Regions from separate parts of the Staphylococcus hyicus genome, predicted to be linked through region 3. Evidence: predicted binding sites of a transcription regulator. Region 3 holds the regulator's gene; each other region holds the start of a gene.
The links. Region 3 encodes Rex, which represses fermentation and respiration genes when NADH is low (regulators of the CRP and FNR family bind a similar motif). Its sites were predicted from a motif close to TTGTGAAATATTTCACAA; they were not measured.
Positions count from the first base shown of each region.

Region 1: SHYC_RS02760 (formate/nitrite transporter family protein) is a predicted target of Rex. The motif match lies at 1,027-1,044, and genes of this name have one in related genera.
Region 2: SHYC_RS05625 (L-lactate dehydrogenase) is a predicted target of Rex. The motif match lies at 1,192-1,209, and genes of this name have one in related genera.

Region 1 is NZ_CP008747.1:643,197-645,484, reverse strand. Features, by position in the region: gene SHYC_RS02765 (amino acid permease) at 1-769, opposite strand, end outside; gene SHYC_RS02760 (formate/nitrite transporter family protein) at 1,100-1,930, shown strand; gene SHYC_RS02755 (hypothetical protein) at 1,984-2,288, shown strand, end outside.
Region 2 is NZ_CP008747.1:1,174,535-1,176,822, reverse strand. Features, by position in the region: gene SHYC_RS05630 (transcriptional regulator, SarA/Rot family) at 1-83, opposite strand, end outside; gene SHYC_RS05625 (L-lactate dehydrogenase) at 193-1,146, opposite strand; gene SHYC_RS05620 (alpha/beta hydrolase) at 1,275-2,096, opposite strand; gene SHYC_RS05615 (hypothetical protein) at 2,260-2,288, opposite strand, start outside.
Region 3 is NZ_CP008747.1:869,149-871,436, reverse strand. Features, by position in the region: gene SHYC_RS03975 (YeeE/YedE family protein) at 1-578, opposite strand, end outside; gene SHYC_RS03970 (redox-sensing transcriptional repressor Rex) at 758-1,393, opposite strand; gene SHYC_RS03965 (ABC-F family ATP-binding cassette domain-containing protein) at 1,667-2,288, shown strand, end outside.

The sequences.
Region 1 (2,288 bases), 230 kb from region 3:
CCGTTACGATGACGAAAATAGCACCAATATAGAAAATTAAGATACGCCAAATGACACCATTCACTGCACGTTTAATATTCTTTTGAGGATTTTTCGTTTCACCAGCTGTAATACCGATTAATTCCACACCTTGATACGAACCAATAACAATAGATAAAGCAAAGAAAAAGCCCATAATACCATTCGGTAAAAAGCCATCGTGCGCCCATAAATTGCTTAACCCAATTGGATTTCCACCATTTCCAAGTCCAAAGAAAATTAAACCGAAACCTGCAATAATCATTAAAATAATTGTGACAATTTTGATTGTTGCAAACCAGAATTCAAATTCTCCAAACGCTTTAACTGACACTGCATTCGCTGCAGCAAGTAAAACAACTACGATGACGCCTGGTATCCACGTTGGTAACTCAGGCCACCAATAATTCATATATTCTCCAACAGCGATAACTTCAGACATCCCTACTACAATCCATTGGAATATGTTTGCCCATGACGTGACATACCCTGCCACAGGATGTATGTAGTCCGTTGCATAGTTCGCAAATGAACCTGTCGTCGGATATAAATAAACCATTTCTCCCATTGCACGCATTACTAAAAATAGGAAAATTCCGGCAATTAAGTATGCGAAAATAACTGCTGGTCCTGTCCATTTAATCGTGCTCGATGCCCCCATGAACAGTCCTACACCAATCGTACCGCCAAGTGCGATCATTTGAATTTGCCTCGAACTCAGCCCTCTGTGTAACTCTTGATTATCTTTCATGATAACTCCCCATCTCCTTAATATTATAAGGGTTTTCTTATTTTTCCGTCATGTCGCTATTATACTACAATTTTGAAAACTGAAAAGTGTATTTTTAATTTTTTGTAAGTGCTTTCACAAAATATATTTTACATTTTGAATCTATACAATATTACAAAGTGATAAAGCTTTGCGCCTTTAAAGCGTCATGAAAACGCTTTTATAAAATATTATTCACTTGCACAACTTCATGTTATGGGATTACTGCCAAAAAAATATTGTGATTATATTCACAAATTTAGTTTGTCCCTTTATAATGTTGAGGTATATCTTATAAAAGGAGTGTGTCTTATGGAGGATAAAAACATAAAATGGGATAAGATTTTTTACGGACGCGCATGGATTGCGAATATTATAGATACAATACAAACGAAAGATATTTTAGAAAGCTTTTATTTTAAACGGTATTTGCTACGTGCGATGATGGCTGGATTCATTATTAGCATTATAAGTGTATTTGTATTAATGGTTAAAACGACATTTGCCCCTGATTTAGGCGTTGGCATTGTGAACATGATCAGCGCTATCGCCTTTAGTTTTGCACTTGTCTTAATTTTATTCACCAATTCAGAACTCTTAACCAGTAACTTTATGTATTTCACAGTTGGTTTATATTATAAACTGATAAAACCTTATCGCGTCGGCCACATTTTTTTATTATGTTTTATAGGAAATGTCATCGGTGCCTTTGTACTTTTTAGTTTAATGCGTGCCAGTGATGTCATCACACCGGAGATGGTTACACTACTCGATAAAATAATAGTGACAAAAATCCATAGCTATTCGTTTCATAATATTTTGGTTCGAGCTATCTTCGCCAACTTTTTCATAAATATTACTTTAGTCATTGCCATGCAAATCGATGATATTTTAGCTAAAATGTTTGTCATGATGTTTGGTGTTACAATATTTGCATTTATGGGATATGAACATGTCATTTATAATGCATGTCTATTTGCTGCAGGTCTTCTGTATCAATTAGACCATATGACGTTATGGCCTGTATTAAAAAATATAGTCGCAGCCTTTATCGGCAATTATATCGGTGGTGGATTAATCATAGGATTATTCTACGCATATTTAAATGATCATGGTCAATTTAAAGCAAATCGCTTCAAGTAAAGCGCCTCATGTCTATGTTATAATGGATTAAAAATCCATTGAAGGAGTATATTATGGAAAAAAGTCGATTCATACGTGGCGCAGTCAGTGCCGTTTTAATAGGTATTTTATTTTTTATCATCAATATGATTCAAAACCATAGTGATTTAGGTAACATACTATTACGTTCACTTTTATTTACTATAATTTTTTATGTTCTATATATCATACTTTTTAGCATTTTAAATTCTGATGAACGCAAGCGCCAGTATGGACCACCTTTAATCATTTGTTTAATCATCGGCCTATTAATAGGTAATATGATACAATTACCCCTCTTAGGTTTCGCTTTAGGCTTGTTACTTGCGTTACTTATTGG
Region 2 (2,288 bases), 310 kb from region 3:
TCATCAAAAATCTCTTCGACTTGCTTTTGCAAATTATCCAAAAGAACGATATCACTTACATCATATTTTGATTTTTTTCCCATGATTAAGCCTCCAATATAGATTATCCTAATTGATACAATAGTCATTATGATATGTGTACCCTAAACATTGAAAGCTTAATCATATCGTTAATTAATTATCGACTTTTAATTATTCAAATAAATATTCAATAGAATCTTGCATATCTTTTAATACTTTGCAAGATTTCGCAAATTTTTCTTTTTCTTCATCATTTAATGGTGTTTCAATAATTTTAACTGCACCTTCTCTATTGATTAAAGTAGGTACGCCTGTATACACACCTTCATGACCATATTCGCCTTCTAAATAACTTGAAACTGTTAATACAACATTTTGATTACGTAATATTGCTTTAGAAATGTGCATTAATCCCATTGCAACGCCATAATATGTCGCACCTTTAGCTTTAATGATATCATACGCTGCGTCTCGCGTTTGTACATAGATATCTTCAATTAAATGACTTTTAGCAGGGTCTTTTTTCAATTCGTCATAAAGAGATACACCTGCAATTGTTGCGCTAGACCATACTGGTACTTCAGAGTCGCCATGCTCACCAATAATGTTGGCATGTACACTTGAAGGTGCAACATTAAATGCTTCACTTAATAGATGTTTGAAACGCGCTGTATCTAAAATTGTACCCGAACCAATCACTTTATGTTTTGGTAAACCAGAATATTTTAATGTTACATAAGTTAAAATATCAACAGGGTTTGCTGCAATTAAGAAAATTCCATCAAAACCACTGTCCATAATAGAAGTAATAATACCTTTATATATTTTTGCATTTTTTTCTACTAAATCTAAGCGAGTTTCTCCAACTTTTTGCGGCGCGCCAGCACAAATCACGATTAAATCTGCATCGCCACAATCTTCATATTTACCTGCTTTTACTTTTACTGGAGACATCGCATACGGTGCACCATGGTTTAAATCTAATACGTCACCACGAACTTTATCTTCATTAATATCAATGATGAGCAATTCATCTGCTACACCTTGACTTACCATAGTAAATGCGTAACTCGCACCTACTGCACCATTTCCTACTAAAACTACTTTGTTACCTTTTTTTGACATACTGACACGCTCCTATCTACGTAGTCCTTTAATCAATTATGTTATATGTGATATTTTTCACATTATTAATTTACCATGAATTCTATTTGCATGCAATATTTTACATGTGATTGTCATAACCATGTCACTTATAACGTGACCTGATCTTCCACTACAAATCCCGCTGCAAAGACACGATTATTTAAAAAACTTAAAACATAACGCATTACCGCTTCACGTTCTATTTCATTGTGTATTTCATGCACCATCCCTGGCCACGCTTTATAATACATTTCATCGCACATACACTGTTGTATGACATGCTGCGTAACTGTTGTATCAGATACTGTATCTTTCGTCCCGTACATAACACATAACGGCAACTTAGGAAGGGTATCCAAGTGTTCTATTGTTTTCTTCATAGCTTGCGTCACTTGCTTATACCAATGATAACTCACTTTTTTTAACATTAATGCATCTTTTAATGTTTCCTCTTGTACTACTGGGTTCATCGTTAAATCTTCTATTTGGAAACCCAGTTCAAATTTTGCACTTTTCGAAACATCTCCGAGATGTGAAGTTACCAAATGTTTTCGAGTTTGATTGGTTTGATGAAACGCAAATAGCGGTGATATCAAAACAAGACCCTCTAGAGCTAAATCAAATTTTTCAAGAACATTGACAGCAATAAGCCCACCTAGACCAACCCCAAATACAAATGTAGGTAGGTGATATTCTTCTGCAATTTGAATCCATTCTAGCACACGTTCTTGATAGACATCAAAATGATCGATTTGTCCTTTTTTCGTTCTCGAACTTTGCCCTTGTCCAGGTAAGTCTCCCATAATGACATGATATCCATTTCGACGCAAATGTGTAATGACATAAGCATACCGCCCCGTGTGTTCTAACATATTATGTATTATCACTACGACACCTTTAGCTTCATTTTCTGTTTCCCATTTCCACATACTATTGTTCCTTCCTATTTCAGAAATCTTTAATTTAATCTTATCAATTCTTTACAAAATGTGCCATCAAATATAAAACGTACGTCTATGTCAATTTATGACAATAAACGTACGCCAAAATCATTCATCAATATAGCGCCTATAACAGCTCTTTGTAACGACATTATGCGAGTTTAAATTTGCGTCTAAAAA
Region 3 (2,288 bases):
TGACGTAACCCTGTATATCGTTGTTTTAATTGTGGTACTGCTATTTTAGGTTTCGGTTTTCTCAATGTTCTATTGACTAGAAACAGCGTAACACCAACTAAAATAATTAAAAATATCCAACTTGGAATACCTGTCGATTGAGCCATATCTGCATTGGCAACTGTCTTACTATTAATTTTATTCATTAAGGGGGCTAAAACGCCATTTTTAGTAATCGCCGCAAATAATGCATACATTAAAAGGGCTATCCAACTCCCAATCAATCCTTCACCCGCACGGTAATACGTACCAGTAGCACATCCTCCCGCTAAAATGATACCGATACCAAAAATAAATGAGCCAATGATTGTTCCAATTATTGGAAACGTCTCATTTGAAATAGTAATTACCCCAATGGCGTTTAAAAGAAAAATTCCGATAGCTTGAATTGTTATAGCAATAAGTAATGCATAAAACATTTTATTGTTTCTTTGAACATACATATCCCGAAAGCCGCCTGTTAAGCAAAACCGAGTACGTTGCATTACAAAACCTAACAGTCCCCCTACGATTAGCCCACTTATAATTGTCCAAACCATTTAAACATCTCCTATCCCGATTATTATGATAAGAATTATAACAAATAAACTATTTTTATCAAGGGGATATTCCAAAATAAAAAAATCGAAGCACTTACACTTCGATTTTTCATTTATATATTAAGTTGATTCTCATGCATCATACATTCTAACGTTAATGATTAAAAATGTTTTATTGCTTAACCATAGTTTTTCATAAAAAACAATAACGACTGAAGTTCAACGCCTAAATCGATTTGATGTACTTGAACATCATTTGGCACTTGCACTGGTGATGGTGTAAAATTTAAAATTCCTTTTACGCCAGCAGCAACAACTTTGTCTGTAACACTTTGGGCAACCTTAATCGGTGTCGCAATAATAATTACTTCTAACGCTTGATCTTGAATCACTTTTTTCATTTCATCCATTGATTTCACTGTTACATCACCAATTTTTGTACCAACAATATCTGGATCAATATCAAAAGCTTCTGTAATAAACATATCGTCATGTATTGGAAAGTTAAATGAAATTAACGCTTTTCCTAAATGTCCCACACCGACAACACCAATTTTAATTAAATCAGCATCACTCAATTCGGATTTGAAAAACTCTAATAAACTGTCAATATTGTAACCATACCCTTTTTTACCAAGTTCACCGAAGTAAGAAAAATCACGTCTAATTGTAGCAGAATCTATACCAAGACCTTCGCTTATTTCTTTAGAATTAACGCGAGATGTTCCTTTCGATTTGAGACTATTTACAAAGCGATAATATAACGGTAAGCGCTTCAATGTCGCGCGTGGAATTTTATTTAATTCTTTAGTCATTTTCGTTCCTCCATCTTTCACATGCCATTTCAGGCAACAAACTAAGTCATATGTGCTATTGTAGCTTTAAAAATATTTTATAATAAAAAGAATTATCTACTTTATATACTATAAATATCTGTAAATACATTATGACTTAATATTGTTTTGTTAAAAAATTCACCAACTTTTATTCATAATAATTATAACTTAAAACCGGTTTTAAAGGAACATAATCTATTTGATACCCTTTCACTTTGTTGTACAATAATTAAGAATGAAAGGAGCTTGCACATGATACTAATGCAATTAAATCAACTTTCAAAATCATTTGACGGTGAGGAAATTTTCAATAACGTCAATTTTGAAGTACAGACAGGCGAACGTATTGGCATCGTTGGTCGAAATGGTGCTGGAAAATCAACGCTAATGAAAATTATTGCTGGCGTAGACAATTACGATAGCGGGCATATCTCTAAAATTAAAGGTTTGAAGATTGGCTATTTAACCCAACAGATGACACTAGATACCAAAAATACGGTAATCGAGGAAATGTCGAAACCCTTTCAAGAAATCGAGTCAATTGCACAAAAGATGCAATTTGAAACCGATTGGTTGAGTACACATGCAGATGATTATGAAAGTCCCGAATATCAAGAACACTTAAATCGTTATGAATCATTATCTAATCAATTCGAACAAATGGAAGGATACCAATATGAAAGTAAAATTAAAACCGTTTTACATGGCTTAAAATTTACAGTAGAAGATTATGATAGACCAATTAATGATTTCAGTGGTGGCCAAAAAACACGTTTGTCACTTGCACAAATGTTATTAAGTAAACCTGATCTACTCTTATTGGATGAACCGACCAATCACCTTGACATGGAAACCACAGAATGGCTTGAGGAGT